Regions from separate parts of the Idiomarina sp. OXR-189 genome, predicted to be linked through region 2. Evidence: predicted binding sites of a transcription regulator. Region 2 holds the regulator's gene; the other holds the start of a gene.

Region 1 (7,819 bases), 420 kb from region 2:
CTGCTGGCGCTCTTTAATAGGTTTTTGGCCTGTAATTACGACCATAGGCATAGCACCTAGCTGCGCATAAGCGACCGGAGTAACCAGGTTGGTCGCGCCCGGTCCTAACGTCGACAAACAAACACCTGGTTTGCCGGTAAGTCGACCATAAGTGGCGGCCATAAAGCCGGCACCTTGCTCATGACGAGTTAGAATAAGCTCGATATTAGATTTTGAAAGAGACTCTAATAAGTCCAGATTTTCTTCGCCCGGAATACCGAAAACGTATTCAACACCTTCGTTCTCCAGAGCTTTTACGAATAAATCGGATGCTTTCACGTCGCTGTCTCCTTGCGTTAATTCTTTTTAGTTTAATGAGTTACGTAAAGCATAGGAGATATGATCAAAAAAATCCGCAATCAGACCTAACTGATTGCGGATTTTACAGTCTGCTAAGACTTAGTTATTAAAACGAGTAACTGACTTTGGTATAAACAAAGCGACCACGAGGGTTGTGAACGCTTGGAGCATAACCGTAAAGGTCAGTGTTAAACGCTTCTGGTGGCTCTTCGTCAAACAGGTTAGTTGTACCAAGAGTAACGCGAAGCTGAGAAGTCACGTCATAGTAAGCTTGTAAATCAACCAGTAGTTGTTTATCAACCATACGAGTTTCTTCACTCTCAACTAAAGCCGGTGCCTGGTAGTCTTCAAACTCACCAATGTAGTTAAGGTTTAAATTAACCCCTAACGCATCCTGGCTCCACTCAGCACGACCTGTCCAGCGATGCTCTGGATACTCATATTCACCGGCGTAGTCGATACCGTCTTTTTCAAACTTACTCATGTATGACCAATCAAAGCCAAATCGAACCGTACCCATACCTTGAGTATCCCAGTTGTAGTTGGCTGATAAATCAAGACCGGCAGCTTCCTGGCTTGATAAGTTGACATAAGTGTTATACAGCGTTGCGAGCTCACCTAACTCGTCGCCAGGTAGAGGGGCGCGGCGAACGCAGATGTCGCTACTTTGGTCATTACAATTATCGTCATAAACGTTTTCAAAATCGTTTTGAACAATTTTGTTGTCTTGCTCAATGGACCAGTAGTCAGCTGAAACATCGAAATCATCTGTAATCTGCCAAACAGCACCTAAGTTATAGTTAGATGATTCTTCTGGCTGCAAGCCGTCTGAGCCTGAGAATACAATAGTGTAGTCAAGCGGGACACAGCTTTCACCATCCGTTTCACAGCGGTAGGTATCTGTGAAGAATGTCGATACTTGAGACGGACCTAAACCAATTTGAGCCAGTGATGGTGCGCGGAAACCTTCACCATAAGATGCGCGAAGGGTTACGTCTTCTGTTGGACGCCATTGAAGCTTAAACTGAGGGTTAAAGGTTGATCCAAAATCACTGTAATCATCATAACGACCAGCAGCAGTCAGCTCGAGTGTGTCAGTAATTGGAATTAAGAACTCCATGTAAGCTGCCCACTGATCGCGTTCTGCTTCTGCCTGTACTGACTCAGTACCAAAAATTAAACCGCGTTGGAACTGATCATCTGGCTGGTCAAATACGTCTTCTTCACGATACTCAAGACCGGCCGCCATAGACACATAATGATCGCCTAGCTGGAAAGCTTCACCCGCGATGCTTGCATCAATAGCCGTTAAGTGTGACTCACCACGACGAACCAAAGAGGTTGTTATGTCGTTAATGACTTCAGGGTCGTTAATCGTACCGCCAAATGGATTGTAGTTCCCGGCGTTAATTTCTTCTTGTAGGAAGTCAGTGCGCACCCAGCCTTGTTCACGAGAACCTGTCTGCATACCTTCACTGCGGCCTTTCTGGTAAGAAACATCCCAGCCCCAGCCATTTAAATCACCGCGTAAACCAGCAATAAAGCGTAAGGTATCCGACTCAACGTCCCAGATACGAGGGCCTGCATCAACGGTACGGAAAAAGTTGATGTCTACACGCTCACCCCAAGGGTTGTTAGGGTGGTCTGCTGGCACATAAAGGCCTGCGTCTGCATCTAGTGGAGTTGGTGCACCACCAGCTTTAGAACGGTTATGCTGAGCGGCTATTTCAATGTAACCTTCGACGTCACGAGAAAACTCTTTGCGAGATTGGATTATTGCGCCCACACGCTCTGCTTCAGGGAAGATTTGAGCATAAGGACCGTAATCAAATACACAGCGAGTACCTACTTCAGAGCCAGGAGGGCAATCTGGATCGGGTTGCTCAGCTCCGTCAACGATAAAGCTTCCTGGGAAACCACGAGAAGAACGGAAATCGTTACCACCCCAAGGTGCTTGGTTTGCTGTGCCGTTACGACCAAATTCAGCACCGACTATAGAGGTGTTTTTCCAGTAGTCTAGAATCATGGTGGTGTTACTGTCATCACCACCGGTACCCCAGACTAAGCTCATGCTGGTTTCTTCGTAGTTCACATCACCGGTGGTACCACCGTGACTAGCTGTTAATTCAGTACCGACGAAATCGTCGCGTAGAATGATGTTTACAACACCGGCTACGGCGTCAGAACCATAAATAGCCGACGCACCGTCTTTAAGAATATCGATACGTTCAATGGCTGCGACTGGAATCGAGTTAATATCGACAAATGAATTAGCAACGCCTTCTGCGAACGAAGATACAGCGACACGACGTCCATTTAACAGAACCAAGGTCGAATCTGCACCGAAGCCACGCAAACTGATTGCAGCGGCACCGTTTGCAGTGGTGTCCTGACTGTTACCTTGAGTTGAGAAAGTGCCTACGCCGGCTGATGGCAGACGCTCTAAAAGTTGCTGAAGGTTGTTGAAACCGGAAGCTTCAATACTTTCCCGGTCGATAACTTCGACTGGAGAAGCGCCTTCCATATCGGTTCTCGAAATACGTGAACCTGTAACCTGAATTCGTTCTAAACGCTCATCTTCTGCTTGAGCGTCCTCTTGTGCAAAACTGCTTGGCGAATGAAACAGTGCGCCAACAGCTAGAGCACATAATGAGTACTTAAATGCTGTTTTCATTGTTGTTCTCCCCGCGATGGATAACATTTTGTTTTTGTTGTGACTATCGATGATAGTACTTAGTTGTTATTACACCAAATTAACAAATGATCAAGCGTTACACGGTAAATTGTGGGGATAGGTGGTAATTATGGTGGGACCACTACGACTTTAGTCGTAGTTACAAACAAAAACGGCCGACTAAATTGCCGACCGTTTCTCAATGGGGTTTCGCTAAAACGAATTAAGAATCAGAGGTTAACTCTTCTAAACGAGCGCGCAGTTCTTCGTCGTTTTGAGCTTGCTGAATAATCATGTTGTACTCTTGCGGAGTAAGGCCAGCGTCTTCAACAGCTGCAATCATTTCTTCTTGAGCTGACTGTTGAATTCCACGAGCTTCTTCCTGGTTTTCAGCGTTTTGGAACTTTTCACGATACTTTTCAGTAACGCCTTGCACTTCTTCCATTGCTGAAACAAATTTAACTAACATGCCTTCAGTAATTTCCTGAGTTTGCTGCTGTTGCTGAGCCATGTTGCCTTGAGCTTGTTGCTCTTGAGCCATAGCTGCAGTGCTACCCAGTGCGAATACCGTTGCTAATGCGATAATTGTCTTTTGCATGATAATCTCCTTGTTGATTCTGTCAGAGTTACTAACGCTCTTACTAAAGCGAAGACTGTGCCAACTTTTCAAGTTTATGTTTTTAAAGGTTTTTATGTTGTCCGATTAAAATCAACAGAAAGAATCCTTAAAAATGTGTATCCTGAAGACACAGTCAAAGGAGGCGTGTGTGACAAAAGTATACAATTGGTCTCTATCGAGCCTGCAACGGCGGCTACTGGCTTATGTTGTGGTTCCTATGCTGCTGATATCGGGCGCGGCAATCACCGTTGGTCTTCAGGTAGCTTCAGAAAATGCTAATGACCGCCTGAAAAGCGACTTAGAGTTATTGGGACGCGCGATTAGCTTACCTATTAGTGATGCGTTGCTGAATAACGACTTAGATACGGTGCAGGCCAACCTGGACTCAGTATTTAGCATTGGCCGGGTTTATGGAGCCTCTGTATATAACGTCTATGGTGAGCAGGTTGCTGAAGCGGGCGTAACGGAAACCGATTTAAGTAACAGCCGCCTTGCTTTGCAAACGGTCCAAACAGGCATTAAACAAGATGACTATCGTCGTGTAGAGGGACGTGATGTATTTTCCCAGTTTCTCCCTATTGTTGACAGAGGCGGCCGAATTATCGGGTTATTGCAAATTAACCGACGTGCCAGCGATTTCGATGAGTCTTTCGAAGAGCTTAGCCAATATGCTTGGCTAACCTGGGGAGCCTTTGCGCTCATTACCATAGCGGTGCTGGTTTTTGGACACTATCGAGGCGTTGGGCGACATGTGGTTCAATTGAAAGACGCCATGTTGCAAGTGGCTGGGGGGAACCGTACAGCCCGTGTAAAACCTGAGGGACCTTCTGAGTTGCAGGAGGTTGCGCAAGGGCTTAACCGAATGTTGGACAGCATAGAGCAAGCCGAAAAAGAACTAGAACAACGCCGAGAACACGAAGCCTCACTTCAGCAAGCATTACGCGAGCAGGAAAAAATGGCGGCAATAGGTAGCGTTGCCAGCGGCGTTGCACACGAACTAGGGGCTCCGCTTACCGTTATCGACGGACGTGCCAGCCGGCTACTAAGAACCCACAAAGATGAAGAAAGTCAGCGTCAATTGCAGGCCGTTCGCGGTCAGGTGCAGCGGTTAACCGGATTGGTCAACCAACTTCTCGCGTTCTCCAGAACGCCAGTTCAGCACCGCGAGTCTATAGCGCTGGCAACCTTGATAGATACGGCAATAACCAGCATTCAGTTTGAGCAAGACAAAGGAGCCGCCAGAGTCGAACTGGGTGAGTTACCTGCTGTCACACTAAAAGTTGATATTAAACGGTTGGAACTGGCCTTGGTCAACGTGATGCGTAATGCGCTACAGGCAGCACAGCACGTGGTGAATATAAACGCAGAGGTCGACAGCAATAGAACGTTGAAAATAATTATTGATGATGACGGTGAGGGTCTGCCTGACAATATGAAAGAAAAAGCCTTGCACCCGTTTGAGACCAATAAACCACAAGGTAAAGGCACCGGTCTGGGGCTGACGATAGTGAAACATGTTTTGAGTGATCATCAGGGCGAATTGACGTTAACGAATAACGATAAGGGTGGCTGTCGCGTCATTTTATGTTTGCCGGCATCGAGTCTGGCCGATAAGCCTGCACTAGGAGGTCAATAATGGCGGTACTTAAAGCTGTCATAGGTGTTGTTGAAGATGACCCTGCATTACAGGAGCTTTTGGTCGAAGAACTTGAAGCGGAAGGCTACCAGGTGGATGCCTGGGGAAGTTTAGAAGACTTTAAGAGCAGCAATGCAAGCCCTGACTTAATTGTCAGCGATATACGCCTGCCCGGAGAATCGGGTTTAACCTTACTGGAAGACTTGAAGCAGCACGATAACCCGCCTGCGCTACTGCTGATAACGGCATTTGGCACGGTCGACCAGGCGGTTGATGCGCTGAAAAAAGGTGCCGATGACTTTCTGACAAAACCGCTGGATATTGAGCACTTGCTGTTGAGCGTTGATCGAATATTAGAGCATCGCTCATTACAGCGGGAACTGAAACGTTATAAACAGCAGCAGAAAGGCCCCGGTGGCTTGGTGGGGCAAAGTCCGGCTATGCGCAAGCTTTATGACCAAATTGAGCACATTGCCCCAACAGGCGGTAGTGTTCTTATTACCGGCGAAAGTGGTACAGGTAAGGAATTAGTCGCTAAAGCCCTGCATGAACTGAGTGATAGATCTGACAAACCTTTCCAGGCAGTAAACTGTGCGGGTATTCCAGCCGACTTAATGGAAAGTGAGTTTTTTGGTCATGCGGCGGGGGCTTTTACCGGCGCGCAGAATAAGCGGCAGGGGCTTTTAAAGCAAGCCGACGGCGGCACCTTATTGTTGGATGAGATTGGCGAAATGCCAATGGCGCTTCAGGCCAAATTATTGCGTGTTTTGCAAGAAGGCACGATAAGAGCCGTTGGTAGCGACAAAGAAGAGCAAGTTGATGTTCGCATTCTTGCTGCGACGCACCAGGATTTAGAGCGGTTGGTTGAAGAGGGCAAATTCCGGCAAGATTTATTTTATCGTCTGGAGACGTTTAGCCTGCGAGTTCCTCCTTTACGAGAACGAGGAGAGGATATAGAGCGACTGGCAAACTTCTTTCTTCAGCAGCAACAGAAAAGCAGTGATAAAACAGTACGTGGAATTTCAGCGGAAGCATTAGATTTGCTGTATCGGTATCCATTTCCGGGGAACGTTCGGGAGCTTCAAAACGCCATAGAGCGGGCGTTTGCGTTTTCCAGTGACGAGACCCTGTCGGTAGACGACTTTCCGCAGCGTATAGTCGAGAAAAGTGATACCAGTCAGCCGGCGGCAACGTCAGCCTGGCCAACGTTAGATGAGCACCAAAGCCAGTACATAAGGAAAGTTTTAGAGCATACCGGTGGCAATAAGTCACAGGCGGCACAAATACTCGGTGTTACACGCCGTACGCTGTATCGCTGGCTTGATAACGAAGCGGAGTGATCAAAGTGGTGATTTTTTGCGTAAAATGCACGTAAGTTTACAGAGAATTTCACACGAAATTTAAGGAGTACCCAGTGAAAGTATTAATGGTCTTAACCTCACACGACAAGCTTGGCGACACTGGCCATAAAACTGGCTTTTGGGTTGAGGAATTTGCTGCGCCTTACTATGTCTTTGTGGATGCAGGTGTCGATGTAACGCTGGCGTCTCCTAAAGGCGGTAAGCCACCAATGGATCCGAACAGTACAGCGCCGGATGCGCAAACCGAGGCTACTGAGCGTTTAGAGAAAGACTCAACAGCGCAACACAAGCTGGAAACAACTTGCACGTTGGACGATGTTGACCCTGACGACTTTGACGCTATTTTCTATCCAGGTGGACACGGGCCCTTATGGGATTTAACCAACAATGAGCAGTCTATTAAGCTTATTGAGCACTTCTGGAGTAAAGGTAAGCCGGTGTCGGCAGTATGTCATGCGCCAGCGGTATTACTGAACGCGAAAACGCCAAGCGGCGACCCCATTGTTCAGGGCCGTACCGTCACAGGCTTTAGTAACACAGAAGAGGCTGCCGTCGAGTTGACCAATGTTGTTCCTTTCTTACTGGAAGACGAACTCACAGCAAAAGGCGGTCACTATCGTAAAGTCGATGACTGGCAAGCCTATGCTGTTCAGGACGGTATGCTGATTACTGGTCAGAACCCGGCGTCATCGGAGCAGACGGCTCAGCGCCTGCTCGATGTACTAAGAGCTATGGTCTAAAACCATTTAAAAGCGTCGGCGCCAGCTTATGCCGACGCTTGCTTGTCGCCCTATTCCGGGTTCGTAGTAACGACGATACTGCTGATTCACTACAACCGCCGTGACGTAGTCTTTGTCGGTGATATTGTCGACCCGAGCCCATACGTCTAATTCGCTGTTTGTCCATTGCCACTCGCGGCTCGCGGCAAAATTCCAGGTGGTATAAGAGGGGGAGAACGTGTCGTTGGCATCATTAACCGGGGTATCGTCACGATACTGACCTGAAACTTGAACGAGCCATTGTTCGGTTGGCTGCCAGTTTAAACGCAAGTAACCCTGGCTTTCGGCAACACCGGGCAGCTGATTACCTTGTAAGGGACCTTCGCCAAATACCGCATCGATATAGCTGTACGAGACCAGTAAGTTTAACTGCTGTGTCAGCGCACCGTTAATGGTTAGTTCGGCGCCCTC
Region 2 (7,819 bases):
CGGTTTTCCAGCCAAAGTCTTAGCTTCCTGGCGCTATTAGTGCTTCCTTTGGCTGTTATGGCACAAGGAAAAGCTGATTTTAAAAAGCCAATGGAAGTCGAGTCGAGCCACGAGCAGTTCGACATCAAGAATAATAAGCTAGTACTGACTGACAACGTTATCATTCGGCAAGGTACCTTGCTTATTAAAGCTGACCGACTTGAAGCCTCCGCCAGTGAAAGCGGTGAACAAGCAGACACCTTTATTGCAGAAGGCTCTCCGGCAACCTATACACAAACGCTGGAAAACGGAAATGAAATTAGTGCTCAAGCCAATAAGATAACCTACTTCCAGACTGAGCAGCGGCTTGAACTCAGTGGCGATGCAAAAATTTCGCAAGGTACCAGTAGTTCAAGTGGCGATACTATTGTTTATGACTTGGCTGAGCAAACCATCTCGGCAAGCAGTTCTGATACCGATAACGGACGCGTGATTACGATATTTACGCCGAAAACAAAAGACGACAAAAACGATAACGAGAACCCTTAATATGGCAACCTTACGAGTTAAACATCTCGCCAAAAGCTTTAAGCGTCGTCAGGTTGTAAAAGACGTTAGTCTGGAAGTCAGTCAGGGCCAAATTATTGGGCTGTTAGGCCCAAATGGCGCAGGGAAGACAACAACCTTCTATATGATTGTCGGCTTGATCAACAGCGACAAAGGCCAGATTTTACTGGATAAAGACGACTTAACCGCTCTACCTATGCACGAGCGCGCTCGGCGCGGAATTGGCTACTTACCGCAAGAGGCGTCTATTTTCAGAAAATTGACCGTGCGTGATAACTTGATGGCTATTTTAGAAACTCGCAAAGAGCTCTCTGCAAACGAGCGCGAAGAGCAGCTCGACTCGCTGCTGGAGGAGTTTAATATTGGGCATATCGCTAATAGCCTGGGCATGAGTTTATCCGGCGGCGAAAGGCGCCGCGTTGAAATCGCACGCGCACTGGCTGCTGAACCCACGTTCATTCTGTTAGATGAACCTTTCGCAGGCGTTGACCCTATTTCGGTTATCGATATTAAGAAAATTGTTGAACATTTGAAGCAGCGTGGTATTGGTGTACTTATTACCGATCATAATGTCAGAGAAACGCTGTCCGTTTGTGAACACGCGTATATTGTTAGCCACGGAGAACTTATTGCCAGCGGAGATGCAGAAAGTATATTATCGAATCAACAGGTTAAAGACGTTTACCTCGGTGAGCAGTTCACCCTTTAATGTGATACCGGGACGATAACCATGAGACAAAGTCTGCAGCTAAAAATTGGTCAGCAACTGACCATGACGCCTCAGTTACAACAAGCTATACGCTTGCTGCAGCTCTCTTCGCTCGACTTACAGGCAGAGATTCAAGACGCTCTGGACAATAACCCATTGTTAGAAGTCGAGAGTGAGCAGTCCCAGGACAGCGACAGCGCGGATCATGTAAACTCCTTACATAAAGACGACAGCCAACGAGAAACATCCGACGTTATTAAAACTCAGGAAATGCCGGAAGATCTGCCTGTCGACAGTACCTGGGACGATACTTATTCGTCATCTACGCCAGTCAATGGCGCAGCATCGAGCAGTAAGTCGTACGACGGCGACTACGAGGTTTACCAAGGCTCAACCAGCGAATCTCTGCAGGATCATCTCATTTGGCAAATGCAGCTCTCACACTTTTCTGAGGAAGACACCGCCATTGGCGAAGCCATTATTGAGGCTATTGACGACAACGGTTATTTAACCGCAGATATCGACGACATTATAGAGTCTGTGCGCCTACCCGAGGTTGGCGAGGAAGAAGTTTGCATGGTACTCAAGCGCATTCAACATTTCGACCCTGTCGGAGTTGGTGCGCGCACAGTCAGTGAGTGTCTCGCCATTCAGTTAAGACAACTGGATGACCGCACGCCCTTCAAATATGACGCCCTAACCCTTGTTTGCGATCATATGGACTTGTTAGGCAACCGCGACTTTCGCAATATTCAGCGCAAACTAAAGCTAACAGAAGGCGACTTGCGGGAAGTGATGCGCCTGATTCAGCAAATGCACCCGCATCCGGGCGAGCAAATTGCTCAGCAAGAAGTCGAGTACGTTATTCCTGACGTTGCAGTCATGAAAAAGAATGGCCGCTGGGTGGTCGAATTAAACCCCGATAGCGTACCTAAATTAAAGGTCAATGAAGAATACGCGGCACTGAGTAAAGCGGCGAAGTCCTCGGCAGACAGTCAGTATATTAAAAACCATACGCAAGAAGCTCGTTGGTTTATTAAAAGCCTCGAAAGCCGTAATGAAACACTGCTGAAAGTTGCCAACTGCATTGTCCAGCGCCAGCAAGGCTTTTTTGAGTACGGCGAAGAGGCAATGAAGCCTATGGTACTCAACGATGTCGCCGAAGCGGTAGAAATGCATGAAAGTACTATTTCACGGGTAACGACGCAGAAGTTTCTGCACTGCCCAAGAGGTATATTTGAGCTGAAATACTTTTTCTCAAGCCATGTCAGTACAGAAGGTGGAGGTGAGTGTTCAAGTACCGCAATACGTGCTTTAATTAAGAAGTTAGTCGCTGCAGAAAATCGTAGCAAACCATTAAGCGACAGCAAAATCGCTGAACTGATAGCCGAGCAAGGCATCAAAGTAGCGAGGAGGACAATTGCGAAGTACCGGGAATCATTGAATATTCCCTCATCGAGTCAACGCAAGAGTCTTTTATAACTTGTAAACTGCAGAAGGAAGACGTTATGCAAATTAATCTTACTGGTCATCATATCGATATCACTGAGTCTCTGCGTGAGTATGTGGATACAAAATTTGCTAAGTTAGAGCGCCATTTTGACCATATAACCAACGTTCACGTCATCCTTAATGTTGAAAAAACGAATCAAAAAGCAGAAGCTACCGTGCATTTGAACGGCGGTGAAATTTTTGCTGACTCTGTTCACGATGATATGTACGCAGCCATTGATGGTTTAATCGATAAGCTTGACCGTCAGGTTATTAAACACAAAGAAAAAATGAAAAAGCATTAGTCCATGCAAATAAGTGAGTTGTTAAGCCCCGACTGCACCAAGTGTGCAGTCGAGGGTGCAAGTAAAAAGCGGGTATTAGAAACCATTAGCCAAATTGTCGCGCCGAAACTGTCAGGCATTACCCGTCATGACATTTTTGAAAGCCTTATAAATCGCGAGCGCTTGGGAAGTACCGGCATTGGTTTAGGTATTGCGATACCCCATGGACGACTCGCTAAAGCCAGCCATCCGGTTGCCGTATTATTGACGTTGGATGAGCCGATTGAATTTGACGCTATTGATAACCAGCCGGTTGATATTATTTTTGCGCTGTTAGTGCCTGAGTCAGAGCATGAAAACCATTTACAAACACTGGCCGCAGTTGCACGTCGTATGAACGACAAAGATTGCACCAGAGCACTTCGCAACGCTGATACAGACAACGCACTTTATCAACTATTTATTGGGGAAGGTGAAGATAAGCCATGCAACTGATTATTGTCAGTGGTCGCTCGGGATCGGGTAAAACTATCGCCCTTCGAGTACTCGAGGATCTTGGCTTTTACTGTGTCGACAACTTACCCATTAGCCTACTACCAACACTGGTCCATGCGGTCATGGAACAGTATTCTAAAATCGCCATAAGCATTGACGTTCGCAACTTGCCAGAGCATTCAGAAGAGCTGCTCGATTCACTTAATTTTTTACCCAAAGGGGTTGAACCCGAAGTTCTATTTATTGATGCCGACGACAACACCCTGCTTAAGCGATTTGGTGAAACACGCCGATTGCACCCGCTGTCGCAAAAAGAGTTACCTTTGGTTGATGCGTTACAAGCTGAACTGAAGTTGCTAGAGCCTATTATGGAACGCGCCACCTGGCGCCTCGACAGCAGCGACTTGTCATTGCATCAACTGAGCGAAGAGGTGCGAGAGCGTGTATTAGGCAGAGCAGATAAAAAACTGATTATCGTTTTTCAGTCATTTGGGTTTAAGTATGGACTGCCGAAAGACGCCGACTTTGTGTTTGACGCTCGCATATTGCCTAATCCGCACTGGCAACCCGAGCTCAAATTGCTCACGGGGTTAGACCCGGATGTGCAGCATTATTTCCGACAACAGCCGTTAGTGACTAAGTTTATTTATCAGCTCGAAAACTTTTTGGGAACCTGGCTGCCACACTTTCAGCGCAGCAACCGCAGCTACTTAACGATTGCTACAGGCTGTACTGGCGGGCAGCATCGCTCCGTTTATATTTCTCAGCAGTTAGCAGAGCGTTTTGAACAAAAATCGGTGAAAGTTCAAGTCCGTCATCGGGAGTTAAAGCAGCATGACTAAAGCTTGCAAGACACTTGTTATACGCAATAAACTAGGACTTCATGCTCGGGCAGCCACTAAACTTGCGCAGCTCACGCAGTCATTCAAATCTGAAATTACCGTTCAGCAAGGCGAGCAGTGTGTTAACGCAGCAAGTGTTATGTGTTTAATGCTACTTGCCAGTCAACAGGGCAAGTCGGTTGAGGTTTGTGCTGAAGGCGATGACGCAGAAGACGCATTAGTAGCAGTAAGTGAATTGTTCGAAGATCGCTTTGAGGAAAACGAGTAACACATGATAGCCGAGCTGTCCGATAAAGAATATGCCATGCAAAGAATTCAGGAGGTTAACTCAGCGTTAGCCGATGGTATGTTCGTGGCCGCTCGACGCATGCTTCACAACATGCCTGCCTGCGACGTTGCCTTACTTCTGGAGTCGTCGCCACCGAAAAGCCGTTCGAAAATCTGGAAGCTTGTCGACATTGACGAGCACGGCGAAATTCTTGAAGAACTGAACGAAGAGGTTCAGAAAGACATTATTCGTCAGATGGCGCCTGAAAATCTGGCCGCCGCGACTGAAGGCATGGATACCGATGACCTGGCTTACGTGTTACGGGGTTTGCCCGAGCCAGTGTATCAGGAAGTCTTAAAGTCGATGGACGAAGGCGATCGGGAGAGGGCTGAAACCGCTCTTTCCTACGCCGAAGACAGCGCTGGTGGTATCATGAATACCGATACCATTACGGTGCGCTCAGACGTCACCATCGACGTTGTATTGCGTTATCTGCGCCTTAAAGGGGAGTTACCGGAAGCAACAGACAAGCTCTATGTTGTCGACCGTAATGAAAAAGTCACCGGTGAAATATCTCTAACGCAATTACTGACCGTTGATCCCAGCCGCCGTATCGATGAAATTATGTCGTCAGATATTACGACCATACCCGTCGATATGGACGAAACCGAAGTTGCTAAGCTCTTCGAGCGTCATGACTGGGTCTCCGCACCGGTTGTGGACAGTGATCAGCAGCTCGTTGGTCGTATCACTATCGACGATGTGGTGGATATTATTCGCGAAGATGCTCAGCACTCTATGCTGAGTATGGCAGGTTTGGAAGACGACGAAGATACCTTCGCGCCCGTACTGAAAAGTACCCGTCGCCGCACGGTTTGGCTAGCCGTCAACTTAGTTACCGCCTTGCTCGCCGCTATGGTGAGTTCATTATTCGAAGATATTTTAGCGCAAATGGCGGTGCTGGCTATTCTCAATACCATAGTTCCAAGTATGGGCGGAATTGCCGGTAGTCAGACTCTGACGCTGGTGATTCGGGGCATGGCGCTCGGCCATATAGGCTCCAGTAACTCTCGCTGGTTAATCGGTAAAGAGCTCGCAATAGGCTTTCTGAACGGCGTTATTTGGTCGGTACTTATAGCGGCTGTTGTCGCGCTCTGGAAGCAGGATTTACTGGTCGGCGGTATTATCGCCTTTGCCATGATGATGAACTTACTGGCAGCAGCACTGGCCGGTGCAACCGTACCGCTGATACTGAAACGCTTTAACATTGACCCGGCTCTTGCCGGCGGTGTTATTCTGACGACGGTCACCGATGTAGTGGGTATTTTCGCCTTCCTTGGCTCAGCAACCCTGTTACTCTCTTAACCGCCCTAGGTGCGTAAAGGCAGGCTTAGTGACCTGCCACACTCATTTGCTCTAACAGTACAGAGCCGGTGTGCAACGCATGGCGATCATCCGTATCGTTACCAATAGCAACTATATTCGCCAGCATATCTTTTAAGTTTCCGGCGATAGTCACCTCCTCTACAGGGTATTGAATTTCACCATTTTCTACCCAAAAACCAGCGGCACCACGTGAGTAGTCACCATTGACCAGATTAACACCCTGCCCCATAACCTCGGTTACAAGAAGCCCTGTACCCATTTGCTGACAGAGTTGCTGCAACGAGTTGTCTTGCTGACTTACACGCCAGTTATGTATGCCGCCTGCATGGCCGGTCGGCTGCATATCCATTTTACGAGCCGCGTAACTCGTCAACAGGTAGGTTTCGAGTATTCCCTTATCAACAATGGTTCTGTCCTTGGTTTTTAGACCTTCCGCATCAAAGGGTGAGCTTGCCAGGCCTCCCACAATATGTGGGCGCTCTTGAATAGTCAGCCACTCTGGCAACACCTGTTTGCCGAGGTGGTCGAGTAAAAAGCTCGACTTACGATACAAATTGCCGCCACTAATGGCTGACACTAAATGCCCAAACAAGCTGCCGGCAATATCGGCGCGGAAAATGACCGGGACTTTGGCGGTTGGTACCTGTCTGGCTCCCAGACGAGACAAAGTTTCGCTGACGGCGTCTGCCGCCACTTTCTCAGGACTCCACAAGTCCGAGGTTTTTCTTGCTACCGTGTAGCTCATGTCTCGCTGCATTTTGTCGCCTTCACGGGCAATTAGCGCACAGCCCAGGTTGTGGCGCGACTGTAGAAAGCCACCGATAAAGTCGTGTGTGTTTCCATAAACACGAAAGCCGGTATGACTACCGTAGTGCGCACCGTCAGAATTCACAATACGGTCATCGAGATTCAGCGCGTGCTTCTCGCACGCCAGCGCTTGCTCTATAGCATATTCGGCGCTTTGGTCCCCCGGATGACACAAATCTAAGTCCGCAATTTCGGTTGCCATGAGCTCTGCCGGGGCCAAGCCATTGTATGGGTCTGGCGACGTGAAACGGGCAATGTCACAGGCTTTCTCGACCGCCGCTTCAATAGCGTGCTTTGACAGGTCCGTAGTCGAAGCAGAGCCCTTCTGATTCCCCCGGTATACTGTGATACCTAATGCGCCGTCCTGATTAAACTCGACAGTCTCGACCTCACCCAAACGAGTCCCCACAGAAATACCTGAAGTTTGGCTAATAGAACATTCCGCATCACTGGCTCCTTTTTGCTTCGCCAGTGACAAGGCTTCTTTTACCGCAGCCTCAACCTGCCCCATCTCTTTATTAAGGTCATCCAGTTGTACTATCAAAAAACTCTCCTCACTGCTAAACTAGCGGCTTTAGCGCTAATCGAGTTGTAATTATGTCGAAACGAAAATCACAAAAACCATCCTCTGATGTCGACGCTCATGACAATGACGATTTCGTCAGTAAGTCACAAAAAAAGCGCGAAATGGCAGAGCGACAAAAGGTCGGTACCGACTTAGTCGAGCTCAGTGATGCTCAGTTAAAGAGCATGCCATTAGACGATGAGCTTCGTGACGCCGTATTACTGGCTCGTAAAATTCGTAATAAACACGAAGGCTACCGACGCCAGCTTCAATTCATTGGTAAACTGATGCGCTCTCGGGACATTGAGCCCATTGAACAAGCGCTGTCAGACCTTCGTAATGCGCACCAGCAGGAAACCACTAAGTTTCACGCTGTCGAAGACGCCCGGGACTCTCTCCTCAACGGTGGAGACGAGGCCTTGCAAA

The links. The regulator sigma-54, encoded in region 2, starts transcription at its own class of promoters, with help from an activator protein. The targets are predictions, from matches to a motif close to GTTGGCACGNNNNTNGNNT.
Region 1: the regulator sigma-54 is predicted to act here: its motif matches at 3,658-3,676, upstream of UM402_RS00065 (DUF4168 domain-containing protein).

What each region holds. Positions count from the first base shown of each region.
Region 1 covers NZ_CP139706.1:9,465-17,283, reverse strand. The annotation lists gene UM402_RS00075 (acetolactate synthase large subunit) at 1-318, opposite strand, end outside; gene UM402_RS00070 (TonB-dependent receptor) at 446-3,013, opposite strand; gene UM402_RS00065 (DUF4168 domain-containing protein) at 3,237-3,611, opposite strand; gene UM402_RS00060 (HAMP domain-containing sensor histidine kinase) at 3,781-5,268, shown strand; gene UM402_RS00055 (sigma-54-dependent transcriptional regulator) at 5,268-6,608, shown strand; gene UM402_RS00050 (type 1 glutamine amidotransferase domain-containing protein) at 6,683-7,369, shown strand; gene UM402_RS00045 (TonB-dependent receptor family protein) at 7,376-7,819, opposite strand, start outside.
Region 2 covers NZ_CP139706.1:427,841-435,659, reverse strand. The annotation lists gene lptA (lipopolysaccharide transport periplasmic protein LptA) at 1-528, shown strand, start outside; gene lptC (LPS export ABC transporter periplasmic protein LptC) at 1-23, shown strand, start outside; gene lptB (LPS export ABC transporter ATP-binding protein) at 530-1,255, shown strand; gene UM402_RS02085 (RNA polymerase factor sigma-54) at 1,277-2,737, shown strand; gene hpf (ribosome hibernation promoting factor) at 2,764-3,051, shown strand; gene ptsN (PTS IIA-like nitrogen regulatory protein PtsN) at 3,055-3,525, shown strand; gene rapZ (RNase adapter RapZ) at 3,516-4,367, shown strand; gene UM402_RS02065 (HPr family phosphocarrier protein) at 4,360-4,635, shown strand; gene mgtE (magnesium transporter) at 4,639-6,000, shown strand; gene pmbA (metalloprotease PmbA) at 6,026-7,339, opposite strand; gene yjgA (ribosome biogenesis factor YjgA) at 7,426-7,819, shown strand, end outside.